DNA from 2 places in the Ralstonia flatus genome. Region 1 is predicted to be linked to the other one. Evidence: predicted binding sites of a transcription regulator. Region 1 holds the regulator's gene; the other holds the start of a gene.
What was found. Region 1 encodes FNR, which switches genes on or off when oxygen is low (the NO sensors DNR and NnrR bind a similar motif). Its sites were predicted from a motif close to TTGATNNNNATCAA; they were not measured.

Region 1 (8,920 bases):
TCTGAACAACTGTGCGCAGTGCCATGGCTCGGATGCTGGCGGCTCGAAGGGCTTTCCGAATCTGACCGACGGCGATTGGCTGTACGGCGGCGAGCCCGACACCATCCTGACCACGATCACCAAGGGCCGTCACGGTGTCATGCCGTCGCTGGCCGCGGTGGTGGACGGCAACCAGGCGGTCAACGTGGCGAACTACGTGCGCTCGCTGTCGGGCCTGTCGTATGACCCGATCAAGGCAGCGCGGGGCGAGCCGACGTTCAAGTCGGTCTGCGCGGCATGCCACATGGCAACGGGCAAGGGCAATCAGGCGCTCGGCGCTCCCAACCTGACCGACCGCGTCTGGCTGTACGGCAGTTCGGAAGCGACCATCGTCGAGGCCATCCTCAAGGGCCGCGACAACACGATGCCGGCACACGAAAACCTGCTCTCGCCGGAGAAGATCCGCATGCTGGCGGCCTATGTCTGGGGCCTCTCCAATAGCAACACGAGCCACGCGCAATGAGCGACAAAGAACCAGCCTGGCGCCCCATGACGCCCGCCGTTGCGGCGGCGGGCGCCGATGATGCACCGACCGAGCAAATGCTTTATGAGGTCCGGCGCAAGATTTATCCGCGTGCCGTGACCGGGGCGTTTGCGCGTTGGCGCGTCTGGCTGGTGCTGGCCACTCAGGCCATCTTCTATGGCTTGCCGTGGCTGCAGTGGAATGGTCGACAAGCCGTGCTGTTTGACCTGGGCGCACGCAAGTTCTACCTGTTTGGCCTCGTGTTATGGCCGCAGGACGTGATTTACCTGACGGTGCTGTTGGTGCTGTCGGCGTTGGGGCTGTTCCTGTTCACTGCGGTGGCAGGGCGGCTCTTTTGCGGTTATGCCTGCCCACAGACGGTCTACACCGAGATCTTCATGTGGATCGAGCGGCATGTCGAAGGTGACCGCTTTGCCCGCATCCGCCTCGACGGTGAGCGTTGGAGCCTGCGCAAGTTTCGCCTGAAGGCCGCAAAGCATTCTGCGTGGATTCTTATCGCGCTATGGACGGGCTTCACCTTCGTCGGCTTCTTCACGCCGATCCGCGATCTCGGCATGGAGACGTGGACGCTTTCTCTCGGCCCGTGGCAAACGTTCTGGATGTTGTTCTACGCCTTCGCCACATGGGGCAACGCCGGCTTCATGCGCGAGCAGGTGTGTCGCTACATGTGCCCGTACGCGCGTTTCCAGAGCGTGATGGTCGACCCCGATACCTATGTCGTCACGTACGACACGCAGCGGGGCGAACCGCGTGGCAGCCGCTCCCGCAACGCCGACTTTGAAGCGCAGGGCCTGGGCTCGTGCGTCGACTGCAGCATCTGCGTGCAGGTGTGCCCAACCGGCATAGACATCCGGCAGGGGTTGCAGTACGAATGCATCGGCTGCGGCGCATGCATCGACGCCTGCGATCAGGTCATGGACAAGATGCGCTACCCGCGCGGCCTCATCCGCTATACATCGGAGCGGGCCATGCACGATCGGCTCAGCCCGAAAGAGGCGCGCCGGCATCTGTTGCGCCCGCGCGTGCTGATCTACAGCGCGATCATGCTCGCGCTCATCATTGGCTTCATCGTGGCCCTGATGATGCGTCAGCCGCTCAAGGTGGATGTGATCCGCGATCGTGGTGCCCTTGCGCGCGAAGTGGATGGCGGCAAGATCGAGAACGTTTACCGCCTGCAGTTGATGAACGCCTCCGAGCAACCCTTGCGCGTGACCATCACCGCAGAAGGCATGCCGGAACTGGACGTGGAAGGCGGTCGAGGCGAATCGACCACGCTGGAATTGCCGCCTGCCGCCAATCGTCTGGTGCCGGTGCGCGTGCGTCGACCCGCTGACGACGCAACGCCTGGTTCGCACAAGATCCATTTCGTCATTCAGGCAGATCACGGCAATGGCAGCCTCGTGCTGCGCGAGCCGTCAAGCTTCATTGTGCCGCGCTAGCGTGGCACGAGCGGCATCTCCAACAGGAGGCAACGATGCACGCAACGCAAACTTCAGCACCCGCACGCCCCTGGTGGCGTGAGCCCTGGCCGTGGCTCCTGATGGCCGGACCGTTCGTCGCCATCATCGGCTGTGGCGTGACGATCTGGCTGGCGGCTTCGCATCCGGATGCCGTCATTCACGATAACGTTGTGCGGCGCGGTTTGGTCGTCGAGAAGCCGGCTGCGGCGCCCGCGCATGCCATGCCCGCGGAGGCCCGATGAAGCGTCGACTGCTGATGTGGATTCTGTGGCCGGCATTTCTGTCGGCCGCGCTGGCTGAGCTTGTGGTCTTCGCTGTGGTAGACCCTGCCGATCTGCGTTTTTTCGGCGAGCAGATCACGGTGTCGGCCCAGGCGGTCTACACCGTGTCGTTCTTTGTGTTCTGGTTGCTGTGCGGATTGTCGAGCGCGCTGACGCTCTATGTATCGCCAGGTATCGGCAAACTGGAAGCGCACGAACACCCGCTCGTGTGAGCGGGCGCCATGGACGGTAACTCAGGCGGCCTGACCGCTCATCACCTGGCGCAGGCCGGCCAGGTCGATGAGCTTGACGTGGCGTTGGCGGATCTGAATGAGGCCCGCTTCGGCAAAGCGCGAAAACAGGCGGCTGACCGTTTCGAGTTTCAGACCCAGATAGCTGCCCAGTTCTTCGCGGCTCATGCGCAGTACGAATTCGGTCGAGGAATATCCGCGCTGCGCCGAACGCTTGGAAAGATTGAGCAGGAAAGCCGCGAGACGTTCTTCTGCGCGCATGGACCCGAGCGTGAGCAGCATCAGGTGATCCTGCGAGATTTCCTTGCTCATGATGCGCAGGAACTGATGCTGCAGCGAAGGCAGTCGGCGCGAAAGCTGTTGCAGCTCGTCGTAACGCACCACGCAGACTTCGGTATCTTCCAGCGCAGTCGCGTCCGACACATGGCGCATGTCGCCAATGCCATCGAGCCCGACGATTTCACCCGGCAGGTGGAATCCCGTGATCTGGTGACGGCCGTCTTCAAGCGTCAGATGGGTTTTGAGCGTGCCGAAACGAATGCCGTACACGGCTTCAAGCGGCTCGCCCAAAGCATAGAGCGATTGCCCCTTCTTAATACGGATGCGCTCGCCGACCAAATCGTCCATCTTGCGCACGTCGTCGGAATTCATCCCCACCGGAAGGCAGATTTGCCCGAGTACACAGGTGGAGCAGCGCGAGGCTTGGTCAGTAAGTGCGATTCGAGTGAGCACGGGCGGGGCGACTGGATTTCCAGAAAGTGAAATGAGTAATTCTTGTGGTGCAACTCAACTTATTATAGCGGCGACCTTCTTGCCGTCGGACATTTCCGATGCGGCAAAACGCGTCAATTACGCTGAGTTCGCCACAGCAAAACGAAAACCTTAGCCCATATCAAAAGAGCGTCAAAAAGATGAGTGCCGCGGCGCTTCTGAGTGTTTTTCTAATTGCACTGCTTGGTGGTGTGCATTGTCTGGCGATGTGCAGCGGTATCGCGCTGGCGGCGGAACGCGGGACCGTGCCGGTGCGAATTGTGTCGCGTCGCCGGCTGTGGTTCGAGCAGGTCGTCATGCATGCGGGGCGACTGACCACGTATGCGTTGCTCGGCGCCATCATGGGAGCGATGGGCGCGACCATCTGGCGCCAGCAGTGGCTACCGATCCAGCGCGGCTTGTTTGCCTTTGCCAGCGCTTTGTTACTTGCCTACGGGGTTCTGCTGCTCGTGCGTTCCGCCTCCGATACGTGGCGCAGCGTGTGGATTGAGCGGCTGCTTGGTCGCGTCGCCGGCGCGCTGTCTCGGGTGGCGGCCACGCTAGGCGGCGGGCTGCAACGTCGGCCGCCGTTGCTGCGCCGGTATATCACCGGATTGGCCTGGGGCCTGGTGCCGTGCGGCATGGTCTACGGCGCATTGGCCGTGGCGTTGTTGGCAGGCAACGGCCCCTCCGGGGCGGTCGTCATGCTCGCCTTTGGTGCCGGTACGCTGCCCAATCTATTGATGATGTCCGGTCTGGCCGGCTGGCTGCGCGGCCTGTCGCGACAGCGGTGGGCACGCGGCGCGGCGGGCGTCGCTATCGCCGTGTTCGGGATCTGGGGCCTGGTGCACGCGATCTGGCTGCCGGAGATGCTCAACGCACACGGCTTCTGTCTCGTACTGTAGGCGTTTAAAGCACGCGAAAATCGCCATCCTGCCTGGGACGGGCGGCTAGGACATCTTCCCGGTTGCGGCGCCGCGGGAAATTGCCCTACAATCGACAACAATTCGATTCGCCACCCGCGCACATTAACAATCCCAAGCGCGGCGCCAAGCGATGCCATCCAGCGGTAAAGTCACCCTGGACAGTCGATTCGGGCGGGCTGCCATTCTTCGTTGACAGTCGTCCGGCGCAGTATCCGTCCCCATGGCGGCGGAAGAAATTGCCCTTGTGGTGCCTGACCGGCACCGGATCAACTCGCTCCTCCGGCCCTACTTTGCGGGCATAGCCACTGCGTTTCGGTGCAAGGCCCAATTGAATAATTGGCCTTCGCGCGCCAGGCCCGGGTGGGCAACAGCATTCAGAAATGCCGCGTGCTTCGCGGTGGGACGACAAACCTCAAGCGTGACGGCGACTTGCCGCGCGCGAGCAATGACGAGCCGCTCAACCCGATGAATACCCAAGAGGCGAAGATCGTCCTCGAGACCGCGCTGATCTGCGCGCAGGACCCGTTGCGAGTCAATGACTTGCGCAAGCTGTTCGACGAAGATGTTTCCGCAGACACCATCCGTGTGCTGCTCGAAGAGCTGCGCCAGGACTGGCTCAATCGCGGTGTCGAACTGGTTGCGCTGGCCTCCGGCTGGCGTTTGCAGAGCCGCCCCGAGATGCGTGTGTATCTCGACCGCCTGCATCCGGAAAAGCCGCCCAAGTACTCGCGCGCCGTGATGGAAACGCTGGCGATCATCGCCTATCGCCAACCGGTGACGCGCGGCGATATCGAAGACATTCGCGGCGTGACGGTCAACACGCAGGTCATCAAGCAGATTGAAGACCGCGGCTGGATCGAGGTCATCGGTCATCGTGACGTGCCGGGCCGTCCGGCGCTGTATGCGACGACCAAGCAGTTTCTCGACGACCTTGGCCTGCGCTCGCTCGACGAGCTGCCGCCGCTGGAAGATGCCCGCGCCCAGGCGCAGGCAAGCCTGCTCGAGCAGGGCGCCATCGAATTCGAGGGCGGCGCAATTGCAGTGGAAGAGTTGACGGCGATGGTCAACGACGCGCCGGAAGGTGCCGAAAGCGCAGACGTCTCGGTGGCGGAAACCGCGGAATTGCCGGTGGCCGAGGCACCTGCCGAGGTGGTTGTGGAAACGCCGGTGCAGTCTGAAGTGGTCGCGGGCCAGGAACCGGCCCTGGAGGCCGAAGCGCAGGCGGTGAGTGCGACCGAGGTCGCGTCCGAAGACGAGCACAAAACACCGGCTGAGCCACCCGTGGCTCCTGCCAATGAACATTCGTAACACCATGTTCGCCGCGCAGTCGGCGCATGGTTTGAACCCCTAGATTTGAAAGACGTTGTGAGCACTCAGCCAGATTCCATGGATACACGTATGCCGGCCGACGCCGACGCTCAGCCGCCGCGACAAGATGGCGGTGATGGGACTGAGGCCGCGCCTCGTCGCAAGGGATTGCGCCGCGGCTTGCGCAACCTCGTGGCTTCTCGCCGCCAGCAGCAGGATGGTCGCCCCGAAGGCGAAGTCGCTGACGCGGGTGCCGCAGACGCTGGCCAGGCTGCGCAACCGCGCAAGAGCCGCGCCCCCCGGGCACGCAAGCCGAAAGAGGCAGCCGGCGAGCCGGCGGCCGCTGCCGCAGAAGGCGCAGCTCCTACGGAACAGGCGCCCGCCGAAGGGCAGGGCGAGCGACGTGGCCCGCGCGGCCGTTTCGGCAAGAACCGCCGTCGCCAGGGCGAAGGCCAGCCGGCAGAACGCGCGGAGCGCAGCGAGCGTACGGAAGGTGCAGCTGGCAAGAGCGCGGGTGGTCGTGGCAAGCAGCAGAACCGCAACGGCAAACCGCAAGGCAAGGCGGGCGGCCAGAATCAGAATCGCGGCGGCAAGGGGCCAAAGGGCGGCAAGGGCTCCGAAGACGTCTTCCAATATGTGATTTCCGGCGCGTATGACTCGGAAGCCGACACCGGCGGCGCATCGCAGCCTCCCAAGATGCGCGAACTGACTTCCGATGATGACGCGCCCAAGCTGCACAAGATCCTGGCTGATGCTGGGCTGGGTTCGCGCCGTGACATGGAGGATCTGATCCTGCAGGGTCGTGTCTCCGTGAATGGTCTGCCGGCCCACATCGGCCAACGCATTCTCGCGACCGACCAGGTCCGCGTGAATGGCAAGCTCATCCAGCGCAAGCTGCCGAACAAACCGCCGCGCGTGCTGCTGTATCACAAGCCGGCCGGTGAAATTGTCAGCCAGTCCGATCCGGAAGGCCGTCCGACCGTGTTCGATGCATTGCCGCGCATGAAGACTGGCAAGTGGGTCGCCGTGGGGCGTCTCGACTTCAACACCGAAGGCCTGCTGATCTTCACGACCTCCGGCGACATCGCCAACCGTTTCATGCACCCGCGCTATGGCGTCGAACGTGAATATGCGGTGCGTACGCTCGGCGAATTGGCGGAGACCGACCGCCAGAAGCTGCTGCATGGGATCCCGCTCCAGGACGGCGAAGCGAACTTCCTGCGCTGCGTCGACGGCGGCGGCGAGGGTGTCAACCACTGGTACCACGTGGCCCTGACCGAAGGCCGGAACCGTGAAGTCCGACGTATGTTCGAGGCGGTGAACCTCACCGTGTCACGCCTGATTCGTACGCGCTATGGCAGCTTCGTGCTGCCGCGCGGCCTCAAGCGCGGCCGCTGGCAGGAGGTGTCGGCAGAGGATGTGCGTACGCTGATGGGCACGCTGGGCATGAAGGTGCCGACGGCGAGTTCTGGCGGTGGGCAAGATCGCCAGGGCAACCGTCGCCGTGGGCCCGCGCCGGTGCTGATGGGGCCGATGTCGTCCGGTTTTGCCGGGGAAGCGAACTTCCAGTCACGCGGTATGGGCATCGAGAACGGGAATCGCGCGCAACCCGCGCAGCGCCGTCCGTCCAGCCCGCGCCAGCCCGATCCGATGCAAACCTCCATGGGCTACATCAATGTGGGTGGCCCGACCACGCTGACGGCGCGCACGCGCATGGGCGAGCGTCCGAATGGCCGTGGGGGCGCTGCCGGCGGTGGGATGCGAGACGGCAATCGCACGCCGGGTAACAAACGCCCTGGCAAGGGCGGCGGTGGCATGCCGAATGGCAATAAGGCGCCGCGCGGCGGTGGCAAGCGAGGCGGTAAGCGCTAAGAAATGTGGGCGTTGTGTGCGGCATCCGTCGCAGCGCCCCATTTTGTGGCGGCTTCTGGGCAATTTTTGCGTTTTGCCCCGAGACGTATTACAATGTGAGTCTAATCAAAAGTCATCCTGTAGAAGATGGGCGAATGATATGGGCGTTGCGCCCATTTTTTTTTGCTTCGGCAGGTTGGCCATACCGGGAAATTCTTCAGGAAAAACGTGCATCTGACTGATCTGATTGAGAAAACCCTCGCCGCCATGGGTTACGAGCTGGTGGAAGTGGAGCGCGCGCCCGCCGGGCTGCTGCGCGTGTATATCGATCAGGCAGAAAACGGCATCGTCATTGAAGATTGCGAAAAAGTGAGTCATCAGCTCACGCGCGTGTTCGAAGTTGAAAACGTCAACTACGAACGGCTGGAAGTGTCGTCGCCGGGGCTGGACCGCCCGCTGCGCACGCTGGCCGATTTCACCCGCTTCGCCGGCCTTGAGGCCAAGGTGACGCTGCGCTTGCCAGTGGGCGGGCAAAAGAATTTCACGGGAATCATTCAGGCTCCGACGGGCGAGCCAGGCCAGGAACGAATCGGCCTTGAGTTTGAGGGCCAGGAAGGCCCCGCGCTGCTGGAATTCACGCTGTCGGAACTTGACCGCGCCCGGCTGGTGCCCGTGCTGGACTTCAAAGGAAATCGAAACAAAGGGAACAAGCAATGAGCCGCGAAGTTCTGTTGCTCGTCGATGCGCTTGCGCGCGAAAAAAACGTCGACAAGGATGTGGTGTTCGGGGCGCTGGAAGCTGCACTGGCTTCGGCGACCAAGAAGCGCTTTGAAGAAGACGTGGATGTGCGCGTGGCGATCGACCGTGAGTCGGGCGAACACGAAACCTTCCGTCGCTGGCTCGTCGTTCCCGACGATGCAGGCCTGCAGGAGCCGGACAAGCAGATTCTGCTGTTCGAAGCCAAGGAGCAGAACCCTGACCTCGACGTCGACGATTTCGTCGAAGAGCAGATCGAATCGGTCGAGTTCGGCCGTATCGGGGCGCAGGCTGCCAAGCAGGTGATCCTGCAGCGTATCCGCGATGCCGAGCGCGAGCAGATCCTGAACGACTACCTGGATCGTGGCGAAAAGGTCATGACCGGCACGATCAAGCGCGCCGACAAGAAGGGCCTGATCGTTGAAACCGGCCGCGTCGAAGCGCTGCTGGCCCGCGACCAGATGATCCCGAAGGAAAACCTGCGCACGGGCGACCGCGTCCGCGCATATATCCTGAATGTCGACCGCACCGCACGCGGCCCGCAGATCGAGCTGTCCCGCACGTGCCCCGAGTTCCTGATCAAGCTCTTCGAAAACGAAGTGCCGGAAATGGAACAGGGCCTGTTGGAGATCAAGGCCGCCGCGCGCGATCCGGGCGTGCGTGCGAAAATCGCGGTCGTTGCACACGACAAGCGCATTGATCCGATCGGTACCTGCGTCGGTGTGCGCGGCACGCGTGTGACCGCCGTGCGTAACGAAGTCGGCGGCGAAGCTGTGGACATCGTGCTGTGGTCGGAAGATCCGGCGCAGTTCGTGATCGGCGCGCTGGCGCCGGC
Region 2 (8,920 bases), on a different contig from region 1:
CTTCTGGGCACCACCATCGCCAGCATTGGTGTGCTGGATCTCGGTCTGGCCGAACTCGTGCAGGCGCAACCGGCACCGTCCTCGAGCGCAAGCACGCTGCTGAGCGGGCGGGCCAACCCGTTCGGCACGCTGCAACAGATCGATGCCGGCGTGCTCAACATCGGCTATGCAGACCTGGGCCCCAAGAACGGCCCCGTGATGATCCTGCTGCATGGCTGGCCGTATGACATCTACAGCTATGCAGAGGTGGCACCGGCGCTGGCGGCGGCGGGCTATCGCGTGCTGGTGCCGTACCTGCGCGGCTATGGCACGACGCGCATCCGCTCGGCAGACACGCCGCGCAACGGGCAGCAGGCTGCGCTGGCCGCCGACATCATCGCGTTCATGGACGCGTTGAAGATCAAGCAGGCGCACTTTGGCGGATACGACTGGGGCGCGCGCACGGCAGACATCATCGCGGCGCTGTGGCCGGAACGTTGCAAGACGCTGGTGTCTGTGAGCGGCTACCTGATCGGCAGCCAGGAAGCGAACCGCAAGCCGCTGCCGCCGGCCGCGGAATTTGCGTGGTGGTACCAGTTCTATTTCGCGACGGAACGCGGCGCGCAGGGCTACGCCGCCAACTGCAAGGAATTCAACCGGCTGATCTGGAAGCTCGCTTCGCCCACGTGGAAGTTTGACGACGCCACGTACGACCGCAGCGCCACCGCGTTCGACAACCCCGACCACGTCGACATCGTCATCCACAACTACCGCTGGCGCCTCGGGCTGGCGCAGGGTGAAGCAAAGTACGACGCGCTGGAACAACGCCTGGCCGCAGGCCCCGCCATCACCGTGCCGACCATCACCATGGAAGGCGACGCCAACGGCGCACCGCACCCCGAGCCGTCGGCTTACGCGAAGAAGTTCACGGGCCAGTACCAGCACCGCAACATCGGTGGCGGCATCGGGCACAACCTGCCCCAGGAAGCACCGAAGGCGTTTGTGCAAGCCATGCTGGATGTGGTGAAGCTGTAGCGCATCGAGGCGACCAATGCATGCGGCTCACAGCGCCGAGAGCAACCCTTGGGGCAATCCGGGTGTGAGCGCCAGCAGCGTCATCACGGCCGGCATGGCCGCCGCGGCCATCACCGTCTGCGCGGCGGTGATGCCGGCCATGAGCGGCGCATCCCCGCCCAGCTGGCGCGCCATGATGTACGACGAAGACGCGGTGGGCAGCGCCTGGAACAGCAACGCCACGATCAATGCGGCATCGGTCAAGCCCAGCGCGTGGCCAAGGGCCAGCGTCAGCACGGGCATGGCCAGGAACTTGATGATCGACGACACGAGCACCGGCTGCGCCCACGACCTCACACCGCTGAAGTTCAGCGCGGCCCCCACACACAACAGCCCCAACGGCATCGAAGCCAGGCCGAGCGCGCGCACCGCCGGCTCGATGGCCGCAGGCATCTGCAGCCCCAGCAGCTGCATGGCAATCCCGAGCGAGCAGGCGACCACCGGCGGGTTCGTCACGATCTGACGCACCAGCGCGCGGCCGTTGAGCCGCACCGACCCATAGCGCGCAAAAACGAGCACGCACAGCAGATTGACGGTCGGCACGATCGCCGCGTTGCATACCGCGGCCAGCGCAATCCCCTTGGCGCCGAAGAGGCCCGTGGCGAGCGACACGCCGACGTAGTTGTTGAACCGCACGGCGCCTTGGAACACCGAGGTGAAGGCCGCCCCGTCCACCTGCATCCAGGGCCGCGCCAGCATCAGCGCGACGGCCACCAGCAATGTCGCGCCCGTCAACGTCAGCACCAGCGGCAGCACAGGCAAGGCCTGCATGTGTGCCGTGGCCAGCCCATGCATGAATAGCGACGGCAACAGGACGTAGTAGCAAAGCCGTTCGGCCTGGGGCCAGAAGGGTTCAGCGATGAAAGCGGAGCGCTTGAGCCAATGGCCGAGCGCCACCAGAAGGGCAACGGGCGCGAGCGCGAGCAGGATGGCAGCGGTCATGGCCGTGCTCCTGCACAGCAACGCGCCTGCAATGTGGACGACGGGCGAAGACACTTCCGGAACAGCATGCGGGTGCTCTGCAAAAACGGGAACACCACCAAGCTATCACGCGGTCGCAGCAGCAATAATTGTTATTTATCCTGCGATCAATGAGAAATTCTCATTGCAGAAGCGACGACGGCATCGGCCAACGCCTGCGTAAAGCGCTGCGCCGCCCGCGATTGGTGTTCAAGCAGCACCACCGCGCGATGCAACTGCGGTTGCCCGAATGCCAGTCGCGCGATGGGCGGCAATTGCGTCAACTCGGAGTCGGAAAGCGCCACCACGGCGGCCCCCAATCCGCTGGCCACCATCCGCACGATCGTGTCCTTGTTGTCCAGCACCATTTCTTCACGCACCCGCACGCCCAGGCGACGCAGTTCGGAAGCGATCATGCGGCCGGCCCAGGCCTGCGCATCGAAGCGGATAAACGGCAGCTCGGTCAGCAGCGCGCGCGCATCGTGATCGGCATATTGGGCGGGCGCAAGCAGCCAGAAACGGTCTTCATACAGCGTTGTCCAGACAAGCTCCGCCGGATGCGGCCGCACAGGGTGCGACGTGATCGCGGCATCCAACTCGCCGTCAGCCACGCGTTGCGCAAGTTCGGCCGACATGCCCGCAGCCACGTGCACGCGCAGGCCTGGATGCGCCGTCCGCAGAGCCAGCAGCGCATTGGGCAGCGGCCCCGACAGCGCCGTCTGGATGGCGCCGATGCGCAACCGCCCGACCAGCGCCTTCTCATCGCTCAGTGCATCGGGAATGCGGTCATACAGGGCGAGGATCTGTTCGGCCTGGGCGAGCACGATGCGGCCGGCTTCTGTCAGCGCGGGCTCGCGGCGCGAGCGGTCGAACAGGCGGACGTTGAACTCCTCCTCCAGCGATTTCACCTGCAGGCTGACAGCCGACTGCGTGAGCCCGATGGCCTCGCCGGCACGCGCAAACGTGCGGTGGCGGGCGATGGCGACGAGCGTTCTCAAGGCGCGGAGAGACATGGCAGAGGCGAATTCGGGTCCGGTACAGAAGCGCATCGTACCTCTGCACCAAGTGGTACCGCACAAGGAAGAAGCTGATGCCACCCGCAAGCGCTCAGCGCTGCGCCGCCACCTGTTTGCGCACGGCATCCACCAGTTTCGGATCGACCGTGCCCAGCGTGTTGGTGCGCGCAGTGATGCGCCCTTCCGTGTCCAGCAACAGGATGGTGCTCGAATGGTTGAAATCGCCATCGGCCAGACGGCGATACTGCACGCCCAGCAATGCCGCCACCTCGCGCGTGCCGCTTGCGTTGGCACGGGCAAGCTGCCAGTGGTCATCGGCGTTGTGGGCGGTGGCGGTCTTCTTGAGCGCCGCAACGGAATCACGCTCCGGATCAACCGTCACCATCAGTACACGCACGCCGTCTTGCGCAGGTTTACCGCCCTTGGCCAGCGTCGCGCGAATGGTCTCGAAGATCATCGGGCAGACCATCTGGCATGACGAATAGAACATGCTCACTAGCACCGGCTGGCCGCGCAGGTCGGCCAGGTGAAAGACTCGGCCGTTCTGGTCGGTCAGCGCCACCTCGGACTGATACAGCGAGGCCGATGGCGCCGGCCCCGAAGCGTTGGCACTGGCCGTTACGCCGGCCAGCAGCAGCACCAGAAAAGCGCGTCGGAGGAAATTCATGCACATCATGGATGGTCTCCATTGAGGGATCGGGCGCAGCGAAAGCCGAGACTGCCTGTGGCATCTGCGCCTTCGAGTGAAGACAGCAACGCCACGCGCATCAGCACGGCGTAGCTGTCACGGCGGACGATGCTGATCGCACCTGCGCCGCAGAACTTCTGCTTGTCGGGGTCGCCCTGGGTGCGGCTGTCTCCAGCAATGAACAGTGCGTTGAAATCGTCGACCCATTCCCAGATCAGGCCGTGCATGTTCCGTACGCCATGGACATCCGCGGGCCCGCCAACGGGCGGCAACACACGCGTGGCGGGCCGCTCGTACCAGCCGAGAATGCGTTGCGCCCATTGCGGGTCGTCGCGGGCATCAGCGCGTGTGGCATCGGCCGCAGCGGCCGATTCCCACTCGAGCCATGTCGGCAAACGCGCGCCTTCACTTTCGCAATAGGCACGGGCGGCAAACCAGCTCACGCCGGTCACCGGCGCTTGCGGCGACGCTTGCGGATCGGCGTGCGTCGCGTCGGCCCAGTCGGCAAGGTAGGCCTTGCCGGCAAAGACTTCCGCCACACGGCCGCGCTGCCAGGCAGCATGGCGTTGCACGAAGGTCTGGAATTCGCCGATGGTGACGGGCGTGGAGCGCAACTCAAACGGCTCGATACGCACCCGCTGCGGCTGCCCCGGTGCGTTCTGTGGCAGCACACTGTCGAAGTCGCCGCCGGGCAACCGCACATAGGCGGCCGCGTGCGCGGTTGCGCTGGCGAATGCCATCAACATGGCAGCAAGGTGCAAGCTCAGGCGGGACATGGTCGTGCGGCTGCGCTCAATGTTCGGCCACGGCCTTGGCGGGCGCCGGCTGGGCACGCACCTTCTTGACTTCGTCTGCGCTCACGCGGCCGCCGGGGTTGTCCCAGCTGTTGAGCACATAGGTCAGGATGTTGGCGACCTCGTCGTCATTGAGCTGCGTCATTGGCGGCATGACGGAGTCGTACTCCTGCCCGTTGACCTTGATCTTGCCGTTCAAGCCATGCAGCACGATGTTCATCGCACGCTTGGGGTCTGCCGCCAGGAAATCCGACTTGGCCAGCGGTGGGAACACACCCGGCAACCCGGCGCCATTGCCCTGGTGGCACACCGAACAGGTGCCTGCAAACAAGGCGCGGCCCGCCTGCACCTGATCCTGCACAGTGAGCGTACCGCTCACGGATGCCTGGGTTGCCTTGGTGACGGCGCTCATGTTGGGAGCGGCGCGATCGCCCAGGTACACAGAATCCAGCTCCTTGCCGGAATAGACCAGCTTGTTCTCCGGCCCATCGATCTTGAGGATGGCCAGCGCACCCTTGTTGAAGGCACGGAAGATCGAGTGGTCGACCAGCACATAGCTGCCAGGCACGCGCGCGGTGAACTTCACAACCGCCGCGCCGCCTGCCGGGATCAACGTGGTCTGCACGTTCTTCTGCACGTTGGTGCCGCCCTCGTAGCGCACCTGGTCGAAGATGGCGCCGATCACGTGGAAGCTGGAGACGAGGTTCGGTCCACCATTGCCCACGAAGATGCGCACCGTTTCGCCCACCTTGGCATGCAGCGCCTTGTCGCCAGTGAGCGCACCTTCTGCACCGTTGAACAGCACGTAGCTCGGACGTTCGTCGATGGCCTTCTCCATGTCGAACGGCTGCAGGCCCTTCTCGCGGTACTTGCCGGCCGTGTAGAAATCGCCCTGCATGACGTAGTACTCGTGATCCACCTTGGGCAAGCCTTCGGGCGGCTCAACCAGGATCAGGCCGTACATGCCGTTGGCGATATGCATGCCCACGGGCGCGGTGGCGCAGTGGTAGACGTAAATGCCCTCGTTGAGCGCCTTGAAGGTGAATTGCGACTCATGGCCCGGTGCAGTGAAGCTCGATGCTGCGCCGCCGCCCGGCCCGGTCACGCCGTGCAGGTCGATGTTGTGCGGCATCTTGCTGCTCGGGTGGTTCTTAAGGTGGAACTCCACCGTGTCGCCCTGCCGCACGCGGATGAAGCTGCCGGGAACGGTGCCCCCGAACGTCCAGAAGGTGTAGCTGACCCCTTCGGAGATCTGCATTTCCTTCTCGACCACTTCCAATTCCACGATGACCTTGGCCGGATAGTTCCGGTTGACCGGCGGCGGCACAAGCGGCGGACTTGTCAGGACGGCGTGGATAGGCTCGCCGCGTGGCGGCCCGAAGTCACCCGGCAATTTGGCGCTGGCGGCGCGGGCCGCAGTGCCCGCAAGCAGTGCGCCCAGCACCACAGAAATCAGGCCCGCGCGCATGAGGCTGCGGACGGTGTGAAGACGGCTCATTTTTTCCCCCGTGTATCGGTCTGGTGTCGTCCGCTCCACGTTAGGTCCCGACAGCCAGTAGGGCTTTGATACAGCGCAAACGAAAACCGCCCACATACGGCACATCCGTCACGCCGTACGGCAGGCAACCTTGTCGTGGCGGGATTCGCTGCATCAAGAGACCCATAAAACAAGCATCTGACATACATCAATAACGCGGCGGATTCCGATCATTAATATAGTTGCATCTTTAATGCATCTTTTTGATGCGACACCCACAGAGGGCATCCCCATGACACAGTCCGCCTCCACCATCCAGCTCGACCTCCGCGTGCTGGCGCCGCGCGAGCGCCATCCGCTGATCTTCTCCGCCTTTGGCGAACTCGGCATCGGCCAGCGCCTGGAGCTGATCAACGATCACGATCCGCGCCCGCTGCAGTCGCAGTTTCAAGTGGAGCGCCCGGGCCAGTTTTCCTGGGACTACCTTGAGCGCGCCCCCGTCACGTGGCGCGTTGCCATTACCAAGGTGGCGTCTGCCGCCAGCGCCGGCCACTGCTGCGGCGGTTGCGGTGGTGGCGCCTGAATTTCCGATTGCATCCTGCAAGGAACCTTGTCATGAAAACCAATCAGAGGCTGTGGCGGTGGCTCGGCCTGATCTTTATTCTGTCGTTCGGGGCATTGGGTTATCTGGGCCGGCAGATCTATCTGGCAGCGCCGCCGATTCCGCATGCCGTCGTCACCTCTGTGGGCGAGGTGCTCTTTACGGGCGAACAAATCCAGCGCGGGCAACAGGCCTGGCTGGCAGCCGGGGGCCAGCAGCTTGGCACCGTCTGGGGCCACGGCAGCTACGTTGCGCCCGACTGGTCTGCCGACTGGCTGCACCGTGAAGCCACGGCGCTGCAAGCCATCCGCGCGCATCAGCAGTTCGATACCGACGCACCGCTGACGACCGTGCAGCAAGCCGCTCTCGACGCCAGCGTGAAGGAGGAAATGCGCCGCAACACGTACGACGCCAATCACGACATCCTGACCGTATCGCGTGAGCGCGCAGAGGCCATCCGTGGTGTGGCGCAGCACTTCGAGGCGCTGTTCGGCACCGATCCGTCGCTGGCAACGCTGCGCGACCAATACGCCATGGCCACCGGCGTGCTGCCGGAAGCGGCCGACCGCGAAGCCCTGGCGGCATTCTTCTTCTGGACATCGTGGGCCGCCGCAGCGGACCGCCCGGGCGAGACCGACATCTCGTACACGAGCAACTGGCCGCATGAACCGCTCGTGGGCAACACCATGACCGGCGGCGCCGCCATGTGGTCGATGGTCAGCATCGTGCTGCTGTTGGGCGGTATTGCCGCCATGCTGTGGCTGCATGGCAGCAGCAAGCACGAAGAAGAGGCTGCGCCGCTGCCGGCCGATCCGTTCCTGAACGTGGCAGCCACGCCGTCGATGAAGGCCACCCGCAAATACTTCTTCGCCGTGATCGGCCTGATGCTGGTGCAGATCGGCATGGGCGCCATCACCGCGCACTATGCGGTGGAGGGTGAATCGTTCTTCGGGATTCCGCTGGCACAGGTGCTGCCGTACGTGATCAGCCGGACCGTGCATACGCAACTCGGCGTGCTGTGGATTGCCACGGCGTGGCTCGCTACGGGCCTGTACATTGCGCCGCTGCTGTCGGGGCGTGAACCGAAGTTCCAGAAGCTTGGCGTTGACCTGCTGTTCTGGGCGCTGATCTTTATCGTGGTGGGCTCCATCACCACCGGCTGGCTCGGCACGTTGCAACATCGCGGTGCGGACTTCGGCTTCTGGGTCGGCAACCAAGGGCTGGAATACACCAGCATGGGCCGCGTTTGGCAAATCTTGCTGTTTGTCGGCCTGCTGTTCTGGGTCGTGCTGCTGGGCCGCGCCCTGTGGCCGGCACTGAAGACGCCGTCGGAATCGCGTGGTCTGACTGCCATGGTGTTCCTGTCGGCCACGTGCATCGGCGGGTTCTATTCGACGTCGCTGGTGTGGGGCCAACACACGCACTATTCGATGATCGAGTACTGGCGCTGGTGGCTCGTCCACCTGTGGGTCGAAGGCTTCTTTGAAGTGTTCGCCACCGCCGTCATCGCGCTCATCTTCACGCGCCTGGGCTTGATTCGCGCCAGCAGCGCCAACCGCGCCATCGTGGCCGAGACGATCGTGTTCCTGTTTGGCGGCATCCTGGGCACGCTCCACCACCTGTACTTCACGGGGACACCGACCTCGATCATCTCGGTGGGTGCCGTGTTCTCTGCGCTGGAAGTGGTGCCGCTCACGCTGATCGGGCTCGAAGCGCTGCAGAACTATCGCCGCACGCAAGGCACGCCATGGCTCAATGCCTACAAGTGGCCCGTGCTGTGCTTCGTGGCTGTGGGCTTCTGGAACACCGTCGGCGCCGGCCTCCTCGGCTTCGCCATCAACCCGCCGGCTTCGCTGTACTACGTGCAAGGTCTGAACATGACAGCCGCCCACGGGCACGCTGCACTGTTCGGGGTGTACGGCATGCTCGGTATCGGCCTCATGCTGTTCTGCCTGCGCGGCCTCTATGCGCGCAACCTGCATGCCGACCGCCTGCTCAAGCCCGCATTCTGGGGCCTGAACATCGGCCTGGCCATGATGGTGTTCATGTCGCTGCTGCCGGCCGGTATCTACCAGGCGTGGGCCAGCGTCACCAAGGGCATGTGGTACGCCCGCTCGCCGGAAGTCGTGCACTCGAAGGTGATGGAAACGCTGGTCTGGCTGCGTGTGCCGGGTGACATCGTGTTCGCCATCGGTGCGCTTGTGCTGGCCTGGTATGCGCTGCGGTTGCTGCGCCGTCCGAAGGCACAACAGACTGAGCCGTTGCCGGCTTCGGTCCGCGCCACGCGTTAATCCTTAACCCAAGCAGTTCCACCAAAACCCGCAGGGCCCG

Region 2: a site for FNR is predicted at 6,187-6,200, ahead of R2676_RS05660 (DUF2249 domain-containing protein). Genes of this name have one in related genera too.

The regions. Positions count from the first base shown of each region.
Region 1 covers NZ_CAUDLI010000003.1:58,179-67,098, reverse strand. Annotated here, with positions in the region: gene ccoP (cytochrome-c oxidase, cbb3-type subunit III) at 1-502, shown strand, start outside; gene ccoG (cytochrome c oxidase accessory protein CcoG) at 499-1,962, shown strand; gene R2676_RS07320 (FixH family protein) at 1,998-2,225, shown strand; gene R2676_RS07315 (hypothetical protein) at 2,222-2,476, shown strand; gene fnr (fumarate/nitrate reduction transcriptional regulator Fnr) at 2,498-3,226, opposite strand; gene R2676_RS07305 (sulfite exporter TauE/SafE family protein) at 3,406-4,149, shown strand; gene scpB (SMC-Scp complex subunit ScpB) at 4,636-5,478, shown strand; gene R2676_RS07295 (pseudouridine synthase) at 5,569-7,350, shown strand; gene rimP (ribosome maturation factor RimP) at 7,558-8,046, shown strand; gene nusA (transcription termination factor NusA) at 8,043-8,920, shown strand, end outside.
Region 2 covers NZ_CAUDLI010000002.1:438,193-447,112, reverse strand. Annotated here, with positions in the region: gene R2676_RS05690 (alpha/beta fold hydrolase) at 1-1,014, shown strand, start outside; gene R2676_RS05685 (AEC family transporter) at 1,042-1,995, opposite strand; gene R2676_RS05680 (LysR family transcriptional regulator) at 2,142-3,026, opposite strand; gene R2676_RS05675 (SCO family protein) at 3,121-3,705, opposite strand; gene R2676_RS05670 (formylglycine-generating enzyme family protein) at 3,702-4,493, opposite strand; gene nirK (copper-containing nitrite reductase) at 4,510-6,009, opposite strand; gene R2676_RS05660 (DUF2249 domain-containing protein) at 6,281-6,571, shown strand; gene R2676_RS05655 (nitric-oxide reductase large subunit) at 6,604-8,880, shown strand.